DNA from 2 places in the Mycobacterium sp. E3247 genome. Region 2 is predicted to be linked to the other one. Evidence: riboswitches for the same ligand, from Rfam matches in the RefSeq annotation. Region 2 holds a riboswitch; the other holds the start of a gene.
What was found. A riboswitch is a leader RNA that binds a small molecule or an ion and turns the genes downstream of it on or off. The one in region 2 is predicted to bind magnesium.

Region 1 (9,645 bases), on a different contig from region 2:
CAAACCATCAGGGAGACCGCGATCGACAACAGCGCGTTCGATTCCGAATGCACGCCGGGCTATTACAACAACGAAGGCGGTGGCGGGGGCGAGGGCATCCGGTCCCATCTGGGTGAGCCGTACGGGCCGGGGTTCTACGCGTTCAGGGATCTGCTGACCGAATGGCGCGACAGGGGTGACCTGGACGGTCTAGAACTGGGATCGTGATGGCGCAACTGAGATTCGACGATCGGGTAGCGGTGGTGACCGGCGCCGGCCGGGGGCTGGGCCGGGAGTATGCGCTGCTCTTGGCCGCCCGGGGCGCCAAGGTCGTGGTCAACGACACCGGCGGGGCGTTGACCGGCGCCGGCGCCGACGACGGTCCCGCCCACCAGGTGGTGAGCGAGATCAGGGCGGCGGGCGGCGACGCGGTCGCCTGCACCGAGTCGGTCACCACGCCGGGGGGTGGCCAGGCGATCGTCCAAGCGGCACTGGACAACTACGGGCGCCTCGACATCCTGATCCACAACGCCGGCAACGTCCGGCGGGGATCGTTGAAGGAGCTGAGCTACGAGGACTTCGACGCCGTCATCGACGTCCACCTGCGGGGCGCTTTCCACGTGGTGCGGCCGGCGTACCCGCTGATGTGCGACGCGGGATATGGTCGTGTCGTGTTGACCTCGTCGATCGGCGGCCTCTACGGCAACCACGGCGTCGCCAGCTATGCCGCCGCCAAGGCGGGCCTGCTCGGCCTGTCCGACGTCGTCGCGCTCGAGGGCGCCGCGGAGGGGGTGCTGTGCAACGTGATCGTGCCGTCGGCGGTGACGAGAATGGCTGAGGGTCTTGACCTTTCGGCTTATCCGCCGATGGGTACCGAGCTCGTCGCGCCCGTGGTGGGCTTGCTGGCACACGAAAGCTGCCCGGTGAACGGGGAAATCCTGGTCGCCATCGCTGGTCGCGTGGCCCGCGCGGTGATCGCCGAAACCCCCGGCGTGCATCGCCCGTCGTGGTCGATCGAGGACGTGGCCGAGCAGATCGATGCCATCCGCTACCTGGCGGTGCCGCTGGTCTTCCCCGTCATTCCGGACGGCCACGGCGACCACATTCGCTACAGCTTCGAAACCGCGGCACGCAAAGAAGGTGCGCGCCATGTCTAGTCGCGCGGCCGGTCCCGGCCGGCGCGGCGGACCGCTGACGGGTGTGCGCGTCGTCGACCTCACCGCGATGGTGATGGGGCCCTATTGCACGCAGATCATGGCAGACATGGGTGCCGACGTGATCAAGGTCGAGCCGCCGCAGGGTGACGACACGCGTTACGTGTCGGTGGGGCCGGCCCGCGGCATGGGCGGCGTCTTCGTCAACGTCAACCGCGGCAAGCGTGGCATCACCGTCGACCTGCGGTCGGAGTCGGGCAAGGCGGTGTTGCGGGCGCTGATCGAACGGGCCGACGTCTTCATCCACTCGATGCGCTCCAAAGCCGTTGCCCGGCTGGGGTTCAGCTACGACGAGGTGGCGGCGATCAATCCGGCCATCGTCTACACCAACTGCTATGGCTACAGCCGGCGCGGCCCCAACGGCGACCTGCCCGCCTACGACGACACCATCCAGGCGGCCTCCGGGGTGCCGTTCGTCCAGGAGCAGTTGACGGGAGAACCCAGCTACGTCGGCACCATCATGGCGGACAAGGTCGCCGGACTGACCGCGCTGTACGCCACCATGATGGCGTTGTTCCACCGCGAGCGCACCGGTGAGGGACAAGAGGTGGAAATCGGCATGTTCGAGACGATGGCGTCGTTCATGCTCGTCGAACACGCCAACGGCGCCATGTTCGACCCACCGCTGGGCCCCGCGGTGTATCCGCGGACGGTGGCCCCGAACCGGAGGCCGTACCGCACCCGGGACGGTTACATCGCGGCGCTGATCTACAACGACAAGCACTGGGCCGCCTTCATGGACGCGGTGCGGCCCCCCTGGGAGAGCGAGCTGTACGCCACACTCGAGCGGCGCGCGCGGCAGATCGACACCGTGTACGCGCTGCTGGCCGAGACGATGGCGCAGCGGACGACCCAGGAGTGGCTCGATCTGTTCCGGGAACTTCAGATACCGGCCGCGCCGCTGTCGAGTCCGGCGGCCCTGTTCGACGACGAGCATCTCAACGCCCTCGGCTTCTTCGAGACGGTGCGCACGCCGCACGGGCCGGTGCGGTTCCCCGGCGTGCCGACCTGGTTCTCCCGGACACCGGGGCGCGTGGCCGGCCCGGCGCCGGAGCTCGGCGGCGACACCCAGGAGGTTCTCGAGGAACTGGGCCTGGCCGTCGTCGACGTGAACGCCGAGGTGAAGCCGGCCGGGCCCGTATAACACGCGCGGCGCCTACCAAAAGCGAAGCGCGTCATGGCGTGTCTCTCCGGTCGATCCGGCCGCCTCGCCTCTAGGCTGGCTTGCTGAACTCAACAGGAGGGGCAGCGACGTATCGGCATCAACCATGGCGCCGGGCGAGATGGTAGTTACGGCGCGCTGACAGCAAGCACCGAGCCGGGCGGGACCCATCCCGCGCCGGCTCGCCGGGCTCGGCGGCCCCGGTGGGTCGCGCCCGTGCGGCGGGCGGGTCGCCTGGCGATCTGGGATAAACCGGAGCGGCGCAGCGGAATTCCGGCGCTCGACGGGTTACGCGCGATCGCGGTTGCGCTGGTGCTGCTCGGCCACGGCGGCATCCCCGGGGTCGGCGGCGGATTCATCGGTGTCGACGTGTTTTTCGTGCTCAGCGGTTTCCTGATCACCTCGCTGCTCCTGGACGAATTGGGCCGCACCGGGCGTATCGAGCTGACCGGCTTCTGGATCCGCCGCGCGCGGCGGCTGCTGCCCGCCCTGGTGCTGATGGTGCTCACGGTGGGCGCGGCCCGCCAACTCCTGCCCGAGCGATCCCTCACCGGCCTGCGCGACGACGCGATCGCGGCGTTCGTGTGGATGGCCAACTGGCGGTTCGTCGCCCAGAAGACCGACTACTTCACGCAGGGCGCCCCGCCGTCGCCGCTGCAGCACACCTGGTCGCTCGGGGTGGAGGAGCAGTACTACTTCGTCTGGCCGGTACTGCTGATCTCGGTGACGCTGCTGTTGGCCGCGCGGGCCAGGCGCCGCCTCACCCGCGCGACCGTCGGCGGCGTCCGGTTCGCGACGTTCGTGATCGCCACCGTCGGCGCGCTGGCGATCGGCGCGCTCGCCATGGCGATGGTGACCGACACCACCCGCGACCGCGTGTATTTCGGCACCGATACCCGCGCGCAGGCCCTGCTGACCGGTGCCGCGGCGGCGGCCCTGCTGGTTCGCGACTGGCCCTCGCTGAACCGGGGCTGGTGCCTGATCCGGACCCGGTGGGCGCGCCGCGTCGCGCGCGTTTTGCCGTTGGCCGGCCTGGCGGGGCTCGGGGCCGCGACCCACTACGCCACCGGCAGCAGCGGCGAGTTCCGCCACGGTCTGCTGATCGGGGTCGCGATCGCGTCGGTCGTCGTGGTGGCGCCGGTCGCTCTGGAGCAGCGCGGCGTGGCCGCCCGCATCCTGGCGGTTCCGCCCCTGGTGTGGCTGGGCACCATCTCCTACGGCGTCTACCTGTGGCACTGGCCAATCTTCCTGGTGCTCAACGGCGAGCGCACCGGGTGGACCGGGCTGCCCCTGTTCGCCGCCCGGTGCGGCGCGACGGTGGCGCTGGCCGCGGCGTCGTGGTGGCTGATCGAGCAACCCATCCGGCGCTGGCGCCCGGCGCGGGTGCCGCTGCTGCCGCTGGCGGCCGCCACGGTGGCCAGCGCGGCGGCGGTGACCCTGATGGTGGTTCCGGTGGGCACCGGGCCCGGCCTTCGTGAGGTCGGCCTGCCGCCGGGCGTCTCGGCGGTCGCCGCGGTGTCCCCGTCGCCTCCGGGCGGCGGCCGCCCGGCCGGGCCCCGCGATCCCAACCGGCCCTTCACGGTTTCGGTGTTCGGCGATTCGATCGGGTGGACGTGGATGCACTACCTGCCGCCGACGCCGGGATTCGCCTTCCTCGACCACACCGTGATCGGCTGCAGTCTGGTGCGCGGCACGCCGTACCGGTACATCGGCCAGACCCTCGAGCAGCGGCCGGCGTGCGACGGCTGGCCGATTCGATGGTCGGCGCAGGTCGGCCAGGACCAGCCGGACGTTGCGCTGCTGATCATCGGCCGCTGGGAAACCGTCGACCGCGTGAACGAGGGGCAATGGACCCACATCGGTGATCCCACCTTCGACGCCTACCTCAACGGCGAGTTGGAGCGGGCGCTGAACATCGTGAGCGCCAACGGCGTTCGCGTAGTGGTGGCCACCGTGCCGTACAGCCGGGGCGGCGAGAAGCCGGACGGCCGACTGTATCCCGAAGACCAGCCGGACCGGGTCAATTTGTGGAACACCATGCTGCGCAAGACCGTCGCCCACCACCCGGGCGTGCAAATCCTCGACCTGAACAAAAAGCTCTGTCCGGACGGCGTTTACACCGCCAAGGTCGACGGCATCAAGGTGCGCAGCGACGGCGTCCACCTCACCCCCGAAGGGGTGAAGTGGTTGACGCCGTGGCTGGAGGAATCCCTGCGCTAGGCCCTAATCGTCGGTGCGGCAGCTGATCTCCATGCTGTCGCCCTCCCGGACTCCGAAATTGAAGCTGACGTAGCCGTTCCCGGGATCGCGCACCCTGTCGAGATAGGGCTGCGTGTCGGCGGCGCTGGTGTTGTCGGCGACCACCAACGCCCCGATCGACAGCCGCGGTTCGAGCAGCTCGATCACCGGCAGATACAGGTCCTTCCAGCCGTCCAGCAAGACGAAGTCGACGGGCCCGTCGAGCCCCGCCAGCGTGGCCAGCGCATCCCCTTCGAGGACGGTGATCACGTCGTCCAGGCCGGTCTGCGCGAATGTCTTCTTCGCGGCGGCGATCTTGGCCTCGTTGAGCTCGGTCGTCACCACCCGGCCGGAGCCGTTGTCGCGCACCGCCGACGCCAGGTGCACGGCGGAGATGCCGAACGACATCCCGAACTCGACGACCGTCGCCGGGCGGGTCGCCCGGACCAGTGCGTACAGCAACCGGCCCGCTTCGGGTGTGACCGGGATGTAGAACTCGCTCATGGCGTCGGCGCGTTCCTGCGCCGTCATCGGCCGGTCGAAATCGCCATGCCGCTGGCGCAACAGCGACATCTGGCTCTTCGCTTCGGTGTACATGCGGTCGAGGACGGACGCGACCTTCGGATCTTGCAGAGTATTGGCCATGCTGTCGAGGGTAGGCCCGGGCGGCGCGCGGCGGTCCCGCGCAGCTGATGATCGCGGTGAGCTGCCGTAACGGTTACGCAAACGAGTTTGACGGGCCCCGGGCCGCGGTGTACAAAGGGTTTCGCAAGCACCTCGGTAGGTGAGGCGTCTGCATGGACACAGGCCACTGACCCCGAACGTCGAGAGACGCCCCGGGTCAGGACAGCTCTTCCCGGACCCAAGGGTTGAGCCCAAGTGGCTTCCGGATCGCGACCGTCGGTTGAATTCCGGATACGCCGTGCAGTGCCGAAGCTCCGACGAGAGGGGTGCGACCGGCGGCACGTCGCCGGTTTTCGCTCTTCTCCCGTTCAGGTGACAGTGATGACACCCGCGTGTGTCGCGGCCGTGAGGAGGTGAGGGCGAGATGAGTCCGGGCGATAGTCCCTATCCGAAATCCGTCTTGTCCCGATCCGGTTCCGGCATTCCTTCTGCCGCCTGAGCTTTCACGGACACTCGGTCATTCGTGCGCGTCGAGCGGCGCGCCGTTCCGGCCGGGTGCCTCCAGCTGAGCCGATCGGACCTCCCGCAAGGAGAAGATCATGGCTTTTGTTGTCACACAACGTCTCACCGCTCGGACCGGGGGGCGGGGACGTTCGTGGCTGCGGTCGGCGCGGCTGTGGGCCACCAGGGTGCACGGGCGGACCGTCCTGACGCCTCAGGAGCGGGCCAATCTGTACGTGTCGCGGATGCCGATCGCGGTAGTCACCGCGTCGCTGGGCGGACACCCTTCGACCGGCGCCCACCGGTGACGGCCATCACGAGGACACCATGACCGCAGTCTCATCCGAGGCCGCCGGCGCCGTCACCGCCGCCACGCCAACGCATCCCGGCGCCGCCCACCCCGGCGACATCGTCGGGGCGTTCGGCCGTATCCGGCGTGACGGCGCCGGCGTGTCCGGCGGTCGCTGGCGCCGCCTGCGCACTTTGCTGGTCATCAGCGGTCCCGGGCTGATCGTGATGGTGGGGGACAACGACGCCGGCGGCGTCGCGACCTACGCACAGGCCGGGCAGAACTACGGGATGGCGCTGCTGTGGACACTGGCGCTGTTGATTCCGGTGCTCTACGTGAACCAGGAGATGGTGCTCAGGCTCGGCGCGGTCACCCGAGTCGGGCACGCGCGCCTGATCTTCGAGCGGTTCGGCAGGTTCTGGGGCGCATTCAGTGTCGGTGACCTGCTGATCCTGAATGCGTTGACCATCGTCACCGAATTCATCGGCGTCGCATTGGCGCTCGGGTTCCTGGGCTGCCCCAAGCTGATCGCGATCCCGGCCGCCGCCGTGCTGCTGTTCGCGGTGGTGGCCGGGGGGTCGTTCCGCCGGTGGGAGGGGCTGATGTTCCTGCTGATCGCGGTCAACGTGCTGGTCATCCCGATGGTGCTGTTGGTGCATCCGACGGCGAAAGGGATTGCCGGCGGCCTGATTCCGCGGTTCACGGGCGGGGTCAACTCCACCGTGCTGCTGTTGGTCATCGCGATCGTGGGCACCACGGTGGCGCCCTGGCAACTGTTCTTCCAGCAGTCCAACGTGGTGGACAAGCGCATCACCGCCCGCTGGATGCCCTACGCCCGAGCGGATTTGGTGATCGGGATCGTGGTGGTCATGGTCGGTGCGACGGCGCTGATGGCCGTCGCGGCGTTCGGTCTGGCCGGCACGGCCGGAGCGGGCCACTTCACCGATGCCGGCGCGGTGGCGGCCGAGCTGTCCCAACACCTCGGCGGTACGGTCGGGACGCTGCTCGCGATCATCCTGCTCGACGCCTCGCTGATCGGGGCGAACGCCATCGGGCTGGCCACCACTTATGCCATCGGCGACGCGATGGGCAGGCGGCACTCCCTGCACTGGAAGATCAGCGAGGCCCCGCTGTTCTACGGCGGCTACGCACTGCTGCTCGCGGTGTCGGCCGCGGTCGCGTTCAGCCCCGACCATGTCCTCGGTTTGGTGACTCAGGGTGTGCAGGCGCTCGCCGGTGTCCTGCTGCCTTCGGCAACGGTCTTCCTCGTGCTGCTGTGCAACGACCGGGCGTTGCTGGGTCCGTGGGCAAACAGCGTGCGGCAGAACATCGTTGCGTGGACCATCGTGTGGGCGTTGGTGCTGCTGTCGCTGGCGTTGACGGCGACGACGTTCTTCCCGGGCCTGGCGACGTCGACGATCGAGGCCGGCCTCGCCATCGGCGCGGCCATCGGTGTCGTCGGCGGTGCCGCCGTGATCATCGCCGGTCGCCGGTATTCCGGGCTGCGTGACGCGGAAGCCGTCGTGCGGACGCTCGGGGGTGGCCTGGACCCCGAACAGGTCGACCAACTCGACGACACCCCGACACTCACGCGCGCCGAACGCCGCGCCATCCGCCGCCAGGACCGGATGGAGTGGCAGACCCCGAGCCTTGCCGGCCTGGCCCGCCCGGCCATGTCGCCGATTCGCCGGGCGGGGCTTTTCACCCTGCGGGCTTACCTGGTGCTGGCGGTCGCGCTGGTGGTCGTCAAGATCGTGCAGGCCGGCATCGTGGGCCCGGCCGCATCACTCTGAATCGTTGGGCAGCAGAACGATTTTGCCGCGGGTATGCCGCTTCTCCAGTTGCTCGTAGGCATCGGCGACCCGATCCAGCGGATAGGTCGCCGCGATTTCGAAATCGATGGCGCCGTCGACCACGAGCCGGGCCATTTCGGCCAGCACCTCGGGCGTCGACGCCTCAGCGCTGGCTTCGGTCTTGGCGCCGACCTCGCCGGCCTTCTTGAACGAGATGATCGTGTCGATCCGGTCGGGTGCGACACCCAGGTCGACGGCGAGCTGCACGTAGTCGGGTCCGAAGAGGTCAATGAACGCGTCGATCCCCTCCGGTGCCGCCTCGCGCAGCCGGTTCGCCAGCCCGCCGCCATAGGGAATCGGGATGACGCCGTGGGCGCGCAGCCAGTCGGCGTTGGCCGGTCCGGCGATGCCCAGCACCCGCGCCTTCCGCAGCACCAGAAGTTGCACGACGAGGCTGCCCACGCCGCCCGCCGCCGCCGACACGGCGACCGTCTCCCCCGGCCGAGGTGCCACCGCCCGGACGGCCGCGTACGCGGTCACACCGGCGACGTAGAGGGAGCCGGCCACCTCCCAGCTGAGCTGGGGCGGCTTGTGGATCAGCTGGCCGACCGGGACCGAGGCATGGGTGGCGTGGCTGGACCGGCGGAAGCTGAACCCCAAAACCTCGTCCCCCACCGAGAATTCGGTCACCCCGGGGCCCACCGCGGTCACGACGCCGGCCAGGTCGCTGCCCTCACCGGACGGAAAAGTGGCGGGGAACATGTCGTGCACGGCGCCGGTGCGGATAGCGGCCTCGCCGGGGTTGATCCCGGCGGCGCGGACCTCGACGACCACCTCGCCGGGTCCCGGGACAGGCACCTCGACGTCGGCCACGTACAACACCTCGCGGCCCCCGTACCGGTCGAACCGTACGGCGCGCGCCGCAGCTGCCATATCGATCTCCTCTCGTCGCGGCTACAGCAGACCGAGCAGCCGCAGGTCGAGAACGTACTTCTCGATCAAGTCCGCCGTCAGGTGCGGGATGTCGTTGTCCGCACCGAGTTTGGCCGCGCGGACCGCGCCGCGGAAGACGTCGGTAGGGGCCGGGGCGCCGCGCAGCGGTGTCTCCGGCTTCCGATAGGCGTCCAGTAATGGCAGCGCCGAATGCTGGCGCTGCCGGTCGGGCAGGGCCCGTAGCGCGGTGCCGAACCGGCCGAGCCACTCGTCGTAATCGTCGATGCGCCGGATGTCGTGGCCGCCGGCGATCAGCCAATCCACGAACACGTCCAGGGAGACGCCGTCGTCGTGCGGGTTCATCACGTCGTAGGAGCGAAACGTCTCAGTAGCCGCCGCATCCTCGGCAACGGTGGCGATCTGCTCGCCGAGCGCGGTCACCGCTTCGGCCACGAAGTCGGCGGGCAGCCCGTCGTAGTGGGCGACCGCCCGGCCGCCGGTGTCGGTGGCCTGGTAGAAGGACCCCGGCGCGATGCCGGTGACCAGCAAGCTGAAGATCAAGCGGGTGAACGCATCCGGGACGTTGAGCTGGCCTGCGTAGCGGCTATGGGCGAGGATCATGTCGGACCGGAAGACGGCGACGGGCAGCCCGCACAGATCGTGCGCCTCCCGCAGCAGCACCTCGCCCGCCCACTTGCTGTTGGCGTACCCGTTGGCGTAGCTGTCGTCGATCGGCCGCACGGGGCTGGTAGCGCGGATGTCGCCGTCCTCGGTGAACTCGGCCACCGACATGGCCACCGCCACGGTCGACAGATAGCTCACCGGCTTGACGCGTTCGGTGATCGCCAGGCGGATAACCTCCGCGGTGCCAACGACATTGGGGCCGAACAATTGGTCGTAGGGCAGGACGTG
Region 2 (9,645 bases):
CGGCCCGGCCAACCTGCGGGCCGCCCTTGCGGTGGCGGGCAGCCCCGCCGCCCGTGGCCTGGGTGTGCTGGTGTGTTTCGCCGGCCGGGTGTTGCAGCCGCTGGGGATGAGCAAGGTGGCCACCGACGACCTGACCGGCTTCGCGGGTGAGCTGATCGGCACGGTGAACGGCGGTGTCACGCTGGCCGGCACCAAGACGCGGCCCCGGCTGGGCGACCTCACCGCGGCGGACGCGCCGCGGGTGGACATCGTCGCCGCGTACCTGGGCAGCGACGGGGTGGCCCTGGACGCGTGCGTGGCCGCCGGGGCCCGTGGCGTGGTGCTCGAGGCGCTGGGTTCGGGCAACGCCGGCGACGCGGTGGTCGACGCGGTGCGTCGCCAGTGCCGCGCCGGGGTCGCGGTCGCGGTGTCCACCCGCGTCCCGGGCGGCCGGGTCGGTGCCAGCTACGGGCCCGGGCACGAGATGGCGGCCGCGGGCGCGGTGATGGTGCCCGGCTTGCGGCCACCGCAGGCCCGGGTGCTGATGATGGCCGCGCTGGCCGCGAAGCTACCGGTCGGCGACGTCATCGCCCGGTGGGGCTGACGGTTCGTTCGCTTCCAGGGCCTGCAGGACGCCCCGGTATTCCGGCCAGTCCAGCGAATCGACCGGGTTAGCCTTGGTCAGCTCGGCGGTGTCGGCGGGGAACGTCCTGGCCGGGCCCGGGCCCGAGCTGCGGGTCTCGAACCGCGCGGTGACGACGCCGTGGCCGGCGCCCTGCACCCAGCCGTGCCCGAGTTCGGGGTGCAAGACGTCGTCGACCACCCGCCACCCCGCTTCCGCCTCCGGCCCCGGCGCGAACATGGCCTCGGCCGCGGTCTCGACGTGCTGCCCGTCGCCCGTCTCCCCCATCAGGTCCAGGTCGGGAAACAGCGACTCCTGGCGCACGTCGCTCAGCCCTGAAAAGCCCACGCCCAGTAGGCGGATCGGCCCGATCTCGCGCGGGTCGAGCAGCAGCCGCCGGGCGACCGCGACCAGCGCGCCGGGCTCGGTCGTCGCGTAGGGCAGCGTGGCCGAGCGGGTCAGCGTGCTCATGTCGGATTTCTTCAGCTTCACGGTGACGGTGCGCGCGCCCCGGCCGTCGCGCAGCAGGCGTTGGTGCGCGTGCTCGGCGATCGGGTCGATCGCCTCCCGCAGCTGCTCCAGGCTGGTCAGGTCGACGGCGAAGGTGGACTCGGAGCTGATCTGCTTGGCTTCGGCGCGCTCGGCGACGGGGCGGTCGTCGACGCCCTGGGCCAGGCGGTGCAGCGCCGGCCCGATCGTCGCACCCAGGATGTTGGCGGCCTCGGCGTCGGTCAGGGCGGCCAGGTTGCCGATCGTCTCGATGCCCAGCCGATTGAGCTTCTCCTCGGCGACCGGCCCGATGCCCCACAACCGCCGCACCGGCAGCCCGCCCAGCAGCGACCGCTCCTCGGCGCGCCGGACCACCCGAACGCCGTCGGGCTTCGCCAGGCCCGACGCGATCTTGGCGATCTGCTTGCCCGAGCCGGCGCCGACCGAGGCGATCAGGCCGGTCTCGTCGCGAACCCGTCGCCGCAGGTCCTCGCAGAACGCCTCGACCTCCTCGGCCGACGCGCCCGCGAGGTGGGGCGGCTCACCGAAGCCCTCGTCGAAGGACAGCTGTTCGACGACGGGCACCAGGCTGCGCACGGCGTCGAAGACCCGTCGGCTGGCCACCCCGTACACCACGCCGCGCGGCGGCAACACCACCGCGGTCACCCCGATCAGTCGGCGGGCCTGATGCATCGGCATGGCCGAGCGGGCGCCGTACACGCGGGCCTCGTAGCTGGCGCCGGCCACCACACCACGCCCGCCCAGGCCGCCGACCAGCACCGGCCGCCCGCGCAGGGTCGGCCGGGTGAGTTGTTCCACCGAGGCGAAGAACGCATCCATGTCCAGGTGCAGCACCCAACGGGACTCCACGCATCGATGCTATGGGTCTAGCGTCGTTGGGTATGGAGGCTGACGGCACAGACGCACCGAAGTCTCGATGGGAGCGGGTGCGCCATCAGTGGAACCAGCGGCTGCAGCCCGGTGAACAGGCCACGGTGCTGGCCTGGACGTCGTTCACCCTCACCTTCGCCGGGCTGCGGGCGCTCACACATTGGATCCGCGCGGGCCATGGCCCCTCGGGGGGCGGTATGTCGTTGGGCGGGAAGCACTTTCACCACTACAACATCGGCATCGGGATGCTGGCGACGGTGGGCGGCGTGGGGCTGCGCGGAACCGACAGGCAACGACGGCACCCGGCGGCGGCCATCGCCTACGGCGCCGCGAACGCCATGATCGTCGACGAGCTCGCGCTGCTGTTGGACCTCAAGGACGTCTACTGGGCACGTGACGGCCGCGAGAGCGTCGACGTCGCGGTCGGACTCATCGCCACCGGCGCGACGGTGGTGGCGGGCATGCCGTTCTGGCCCCACGCCCACCGCGCGCTGCGCTCGCATTCCTCCGCGAGACTGTAACCAGCGACGAGTCTTCTCGAGAAACACGTCGCTGGTTACAGTCTCGCGGTCAGCACGGGCAGCCCCTCGCCGCCAGGGCACTTCGCGCCCGCTCTACGACGACATCCGGTCGGTGTCGTAGCAGGTCGGCACCGACCCGGATCAAGCGCCATCCGCGTCGCTCCAGTTCTGCGGTGCGCTCGATGTCGTTGGCCCGGATTCGCGGGTCCGTCCAGTGCTGCGGCCCGTCGTATTCCACCCCGACGAGCCACGCCTCCCAGCCCATGTCGATCCTGGCCAGCACGGCGCCCCACACGTTGCGCACGACGATCTGAGTCTGCGGCCTGGGCAGATCCCCATGAATCAGCGCCAGCCGGGTCCTGGTCTCCTGCGGAGATTCGGCGCCGGCGTCGACGAGGGGCACCACCCTACGCAACTGCTTCATGCCGCGTGCGCCGCGGTGCTTGTCCATCAGCGGCCACACGTCTTCGGCGGCGAGGCCCGTCGCTCGTGCCAGGGCGTCCATGCGGATCACGGCGACTGTCGACCCCGGTCGCCGTCCCAGGTCGAAGGCAGTGCGGGCCGCCGATGTGACGGGTATGCCGTCGACCATCGTCACCTCGCCTGTCGCAAGTGTCTCGTTGCGGGTGACGATCAACGACGGCGGACGCGTGCGATCGCAGACCAGTTCGGCCGGGGAGTGCGGATCGACCCACTGGGCGCCGTGCAGGGCCGCGGCCGAGGTGCCCGCCACGACCGCCTGCTTACCGGACCACAACCACGCGGCGATCGCGCGGTCCCGCGCGGTCAATTCGCCACCGCGCCGCTGGTACACATTGCGGTAGATCCGGGTGCACGAACGCCGGAGTTCACGTTGCGTCCACGCTCCCGCTCGAATGGCGTCGGTACCGACGAATGGCTCTGTGCTCACGACGGCAGGGTGCCACGCCACGCCGACATGCCCGCGAGACTGCAACTAACGACGACTCGTCTCGGGAAATGCGTCGCGGAATACAGTTTCGCGACTCAGACCTTGGCGATGCTGACCCGCACGCCGTCGCCGATGTCGACGCCGTCAGACGGCGCGCCGAATTCGAAACTGGTGGCCAGGATCTCACCGGCGATCAGGTCGCGATGCGTGCGCGCCCAGTCGGCCCGCTCGGCCGGCACCGACATCACGACAGAGATCCGGTCGGACACGTCGAGACCCGTGGATTTGCGGAGCTCCTGCAGCTCACGGATGCGGTCCTTGGCCCAGCCCTCGGCCTCCAGCTCCGGGGTGACCGTGCCGTCGAGCACCACCAGCCCGGCTCCGTCGGGCAGCGCCGCGGTGAACTCCGGGTCGGCGGCGACCAGCCGCGAGCTGTACTCCTCGGGTTGCAGCAGCGCGGGTCCCGCGGTCAGGGTGCCGTCGGGGTTGACGACGCCCTGCCCCGCCTTGACCGCCTTGATGGCGGCCTGCACGTCCTTGCCCAGCCGCGGGCCGGCGACGCGGGCGTTGACGGTGAGCTCGAACCGCCCGTAGGTGTCGATGGCGTCGGTCAGCTCGACGCTCTTGACGTTGAGCTCGTCGGCGATCAGTTCCGCGAACGGCTCCAGCCGCTGCGGGTTCTCCACCGCCACGGTCAATTTCGGCAGCGGCAGCCGCACCCGCAACTTCTTGGCCTTGCGCAGCGACGACGCCGCCGAGCACACCTCGCGGACCTGGTCCATCGCGGCGACCAGATCGGGGTCGGCCGGCAGCGCTTCGGCGTCGGGCCAGTCCGTGAGATGAACCGACCGCCCCCCGGTCAGGCCGCGCCAGATGATCTCGGTGACCGACGGCAGCAGCGGCGCGGCCAGCCGCGAGGTGACCTCGAGCACGGTGTGCAGGGTGTCGATGGCGTCGGGGTCCTCTTCCCAGAACCGCGAACGCGACCGGCGCACATACCAATTCGTCAGCGCCTCGGTGAACTGCCGCAAGTGCTCGCACGCCCTCGAGATGTCGCAGGTGTCCATTTCACGGGTGAGGTCGTCGCGCAGGTCGGCCAGCTTGGCCAGGATGTAGCGGTCCAGCACCTGACGCGAATCAATGCGCCAGGAACCGACTTTCGGCGCGTAGAGCGCCAGGAAGCTGTAGGCGTTCCACAGCGGCAGCAGGACCTGACGCACGCCGTCGCGGATGCCCTGCTCGGTGACGATCAGGTTGCCGCCGCGCAGAATCGGCGAGGCCATTAGGAACCACCGCATGGCGTCGGAGCCGTCCCGGTCGAACACCTCGGAGACGTCGGGGTAGTTGCGCAGCGACTTGCTCATCTTTTGCCCGTCGGAGCCCAGCACGATCCCGTGCGCGACACAGGTTTTGAAGGCGGGCCGGTCGAACAGCGCGGTGGCCAGCACGTGCAGCGTGTAGAACCAGCCGCGGGTCTGGCCGATGTACTCCACGATGAAGTCGCCCGGGTAATGGGTGTCGAACCACTCGCGGTTCTCGAACGGGTAGTGCACCTGGGCGTACGGCATCGAGCCCGAGTCGAACCACACGTCGAGCACGTCCGGGATGCGCCGCATGGTGCTGCGGCCGGTCGGGTCGTCCGGGTTCGGGCGGGTCAGCTCGTCGATGTAGGGCCGGTGCAGGTTGGTCGGCCGCACCCCGAAGTCGCGTTCCAGCTCGTCAAGGCTGCCGTAGACGTCGATGCGCGGGTAGGCCGGGTCGTCGGACTTCCACACCGGAATGGGGCTGCCCCAGTAGCGGTTTCGCGAGATCGACCAGTCCCGGGCGCCCTGCAGCCACTTGCCGAACTGGCCGTCCTTGACGTGCTCGGGATACCAGGTGATCTGCTGGTTGAGTTCCACCATGCGGTCGCGGAACGCGGTGACGGTGACGAACCAGGACGACACCGCCCGGTAGATCAGCGGATTGCGGCACCGCCAGCAGTGCGGGTAGGGGTGCTCGTAGGTCTCGTGGCGCACCAACACCGCGCCGTTGGCCGCCGCCGGGCCGCTGCCGTTCTTCAGGTCGCGGATGATGTGCGGGCTGGCGTCGAAGACGTGCTGCCCGCGGTAATCCGGGACGCTGGCGTCGAACCGGCCCTTGGAGTCGACCGGGGTGACCGGCACGATGCCCACCTTGTCGGTGGTCGCCATGTCGTCCTCGCCGTAGGCCGGCGCCATGTGCACGATGCCGGTGCCGTCCTCGGTGGTGACGAACTCCCCGGGCAGCACCTGAAAAGCCTTGGGGCTGTCCATGAAATACGGGAACGGCGGCAGGTAGCGGGTACCGAGCAGGTCGGCACCGCTGTAGCTGCCCAGTATCTCGGGTTCTTCGCCCAACTCGCGGGCGTAGGCGGCCAGCCGCGGCTGGGCCAGCACGAACCGCCGGTCCCCCACCCGTACCTGCACATAAACCACCTCGGGGTTGACCGCGACCGCCAGGTTCGACGGCAGGGTCCACGGCGTCGTCGTCCACACCAGCAGGTGCGCGCCGTCCAGCGCGCCGCCCACGACCTTGAATCCGACGGTCAGCGCGGGGTCCTGGCGGCTCTGGTAGACGTCGTCGTCCATGCGCAATTCGTGGTTGGACAGCGGGGTTTCGTCGCGCCAGCAGTACGGCAGGACGCGGTAGCCCTCGTAGGCCAGGCCCTTGTCCCAGAGTTGCTTGAACGCCCAGATCACCGACTCCATGTAGGACAGGTCGAGCGTCTTGTAGTCGCTGTCGAAATCGACCCAGCGGGCCTGACGGGTGACATAGGCCCGCCACTCGTCGGTGTAGCGCAGCACCGATTCCCGGCACGCGTCGTTGAACGCGGCGATCCCCATGTCGTCGATCTGCGATTTGTCGTTGATGCCCAGCTGGCGCTCGACCTCGAGTTCGGCGGGCAATCCGTGGGTGTCCCAGCCGAAACGGCGCTCCACCTTGTAGCCGCGCATGGTGCGGTACCGCGGGACGATGTCCTTGACGTAGCCGGTGAGCAGGTGCCCATAGTGCGGCAGCCCGTTGGCGAAGGGCGGCCCGTCGTAGAAAACGTATTCCGGGGCGTCGTCGCGGCGGGCGATGCTGGCCCGGAAGGTGTCGTCGCCGGCCCAGTAGTCCAGTACCTCGAGTTCGAGGGCCGGGAAGTCGGGTGCGCCGCCGGCCGGCTTCGGATAGGCCGTGGCTTCAGCGTTATCGGTCACGTGGTGCGTCGTCTCCTGTGCCTCAGTGCCGTTGGGCACTGGTAGCGCCTGTTGGGGACGACGACGCGCTGCCTGCGCGAGCGCCGCGGTACCACCCCGCTTGCCACGCTGTCGCGTGGCCGCTCGTTGAAGGCTGTGACGGGCCCACCCGTTCGGTTCTACTGAGCCGGCTCGCGAAGCCGGCGGTTCTTCCGAAGGCTCCCCGGTGATGCCGGATCGACGCCAGTGGCTCGATTCTACTCAGGCGAAGCACCCCAAGGGGCTACCTGGCCTCAGGAAACACCTGCGGCCGGGTAGCCCCTTGGAGCCTTGGTTGGTCGCTGCCCATCGGATCAGGCCTGAATTTCGAGCACTCCGACGCGCCACAGCGCCGCGTAGACGTGGCGCAGCGGGACGCTGAGCAGCCGGGTGGCGCCCTCCACCAGCGGGTCGCCGGCGAGCAGGGGCTGCTTGTTGACCTGGCGGGCGGCCTTCTTGGGCGCCGGGGCCGCAACGGCGGCCCGCGTCGCGTCGACGTCGCGCACCACCCTCAGCGTGCGGGCGGGCGCTACGGTCACCACTTCGTCGTGCAGGGCTACGGTCATGGTCGCCTCCTAGGCGGGGTTCGGCAAAACGGGGACTAATTGGACTGACGTGTCCCGTCCCGTCGCGGTTCCGATCCTTGAGAACGCTTGACCGACAAGCCACTTGGCGTTGCGACGACTCAGCCGAGAACGTCGTGCCGGAGATCGGACAGGGACGAGACGGAGTTCGGACTTCGACCCGGACTGTCGCTGGAACTCATGTGTCCCTCACCTCCTCGCGGTCACGACGCGCGCGGTGATCCGCACGCGATTTTTGCGCGCAGCACGAGGAGCAGAAAACCCGGCATGGCCGGAAGATCCGCACCCCTCTCGTCAGAGCTTCGGCACCACACGACGTGTCCGGTGTCCCGGAAGCCACCTGGGCTCAACCCTTAAGCCGGGAGGAGCTGTCCTGACCCGGGGCGTCTTTCGACGTTCGGGGTCAGTGGCCTGTATTCGTGTAGACGCCTCACCTAACGAGGTGCTTACCCGACCGATAATGCACGACGGGTCCGACAGGGTCAAACTCCTCCGCGCAGCGTTTCCCAATCTTTACGGGTTTCCGGGGCGGGCACACAGGATTCAGTCAGGTTGGCGCCATGAGCTGGGCGGATAGCCACCCCCGTTGGGCGCCGAATGTTCACCTCGCGTTTGCCGGGCCGCCGCGCAGGCGGCTCAAACACGCTGATCAGCCCTCAACGAGGCCGTCGAGCCGCCCGACGGTGTCGATGAACTCCTCGACCATGTCGAGCACCACCGTTCGCGCAGGGCGAACCCGGTCGAGCGAGCCCACCACCTGGCCGACGAAGTAGGTGGCCAGCTCGCGCGCCTTGGCGCCGGGGTGCGCGGCCGCGGAGTTGATGCGCACCTGCGGCTCGGTGACCAGTGCGGTCTGCAGCGGCATGCCGAGCGGGTCGGGCTTGTCGGGCCGGTCCCACTCGTCGGTCCAGGCCGTGCGCAGCATCCGCGCCGGCTTGCCCGTCATCGAGCGCGAGCGCACCGTGTCCGAGGAGGTGGCGGCCAGGAACTTGTCCTTGACCACCGGCGGCGTCTCGGCTTCTTCGGTGGTCAGCCACACCGACCCGCACCACACGCCTTCGGCGCCCAGGGCCAGGGCCGCCGCGATCTGGCGGCCGCGGGCGATCCCGCCCGCGGCCAGTACGGGGACGGGCGCCACGGCGTCGACGACCTCGGGGACCAGGACCATGGTGGCGACCTCGCCGGTGTGTCCCCCGGCCTCGGTGCCCTGGGCAACGATCAGGTCGACGCCGGCGGCGGCGTGCCGTTGCGCGTGGCGGGTGGTGCCGGCCAACGCGGCCACCAGCACGCCGCGGTCGTGGGCGCGTTCGACGAGGTCGGCCGGCGGCGGCCCGAGCGCGCTGGCGATCAGCCGGATGTCGTGATCGAACGCCACGTCCAATAGCGGCTCGTAGCCCTTGGGCGAGATGTTGAGGCCGCCGGCGGAGGCCCGCAACTCCTGGGCCGGTGCGGTGATGCCGTAGCGGGCCAGGATGTCGTCGACGAACGCGCGGTGCTCCTCGGGCAGCCGCGCCCGCGCCTGCTTGGCGTCGATGCCGCCCTCGTCCGAACCGACGTACTTGGGCGGCAGCAGCAGGTCGACCCCGAACGGTTTGCCGCCCGTCTGCTCCTCGATCCAGGTCAGCTCGTTCTGCAACCGCTGGGGGCTGTGCGCCACCGCGCCGAGGATGCCGAAGCCGCCCGCATTGGTCACCGCAGCCACCACGTCGCGGCAGTGGCTGAACGCGCAGATGGGAAACTCGACGCCGAGCATTTCGGCGACTCTGGTACGCATTGCCCGACGCTAAAGAGGTTTCGATCGATATGTCAATCGACGACGGCCGGCGCGGGCGACCGGCCATCCGGCGGCCAGCTGGACACGCCCTCTTCGAGCGGGACCCGGAGGCTGTGCAGCAGCGACGCGACCATCCGCCACGCACCGATCGCGGCGACGAGTTCAATGAGAACCGTTGTGTCGCCGCCCAATTCACGCTCACAGGCGGCCCAGCTCACGTCGCTCACCGCGCCGTCGCGCACCACGTCGTCGGTGGCGGCCAGCACGGCCCGCTCGACCGCGCCGAATCCGTCGTACGCCTGCCAGTCACGCACGCCGAGCAGATCGTCGGGCGCGACGCCGAGCCGTGACGCGACCCGCCAGTGCTGTGTCCACTCGTAGTCGCATGCCGTGAGCCAGCCGATCCGCATGATCACCAACTCGCGCAGCCGGGGGTCGAGCGCGCCGTGCCAGAGCATGGTGGCGAGCAGATCGTTGATCGCGCGCGCCAGCGGCGGGTGGTTGAGCAGCACCTGGAAGATGCTCAGTTCGGCCATGTAATTGGGCACCGCCGCCTCGTCGGCGGCGGCCGTGGCCTCGTCGAGCGGCAGCTTGGGCACGCGGGCTGTTGTCATCACCGGCCATGGTAGTCAGGCG

Region 1: linked by a shared signal. The riboswitch ahead of A9X04_RS29555 (hypothetical protein) and the one ahead of A9X04_RS03985 (Rv1535 family protein) in region 2 are both predicted to bind magnesium.

Annotation. Positions count from the first base shown of each region.
Region 1 is NZ_LZJG01000164.1:12,656-22,300, forward strand. Features, by position in the region: gene A9X04_RS08945 (NAD(P)/FAD-dependent oxidoreductase) at 1-207, shown strand, start outside; gene A9X04_RS08950 (SDR family NAD(P)-dependent oxidoreductase) at 207-1,136, shown strand; gene A9X04_RS08955 (CaiB/BaiF CoA-transferase family protein) at 1,129-2,337, shown strand; gene A9X04_RS08960 (acyltransferase family protein) at 2,572-4,575, shown strand; gene A9X04_RS08965 (O-methyltransferase) at 4,579-5,238, opposite strand; M-box (ykoK) riboswitch at 5,363-5,550, shown strand; gene A9X04_RS29555 (hypothetical protein) at 5,817-6,026, shown strand; gene A9X04_RS08970 (NRAMP family divalent metal transporter) at 6,046-7,800, shown strand; gene A9X04_RS08975 (NADP-dependent oxidoreductase) at 7,792-8,733, opposite strand; gene car (carboxylic acid reductase) at 8,755-9,645, opposite strand, start outside.
Region 2 is NZ_LZJG01000074.1:6,203-15,847, forward strand. Features, by position in the region: gene A9X04_RS03960 (asparaginase) at 1-583, shown strand, start outside; gene A9X04_RS03965 (DNA polymerase IV) at 548-1,945, opposite strand; gene A9X04_RS03970 (hypothetical protein) at 1,993-2,502, shown strand; gene A9X04_RS03975 (DUF559 domain-containing protein) at 2,552-3,412, opposite strand; gene ileS (isoleucine--tRNA ligase) at 3,508-6,633, opposite strand; gene A9X04_RS03985 (Rv1535 family protein) at 6,966-7,217, opposite strand; M-box (ykoK) riboswitch at 7,515-7,684, opposite strand; gene A9X04_RS03990 (nitronate monooxygenase family protein) at 7,885-9,009, opposite strand; gene A9X04_RS03995 (carboxymuconolactone decarboxylase family protein) at 9,042-9,623, opposite strand.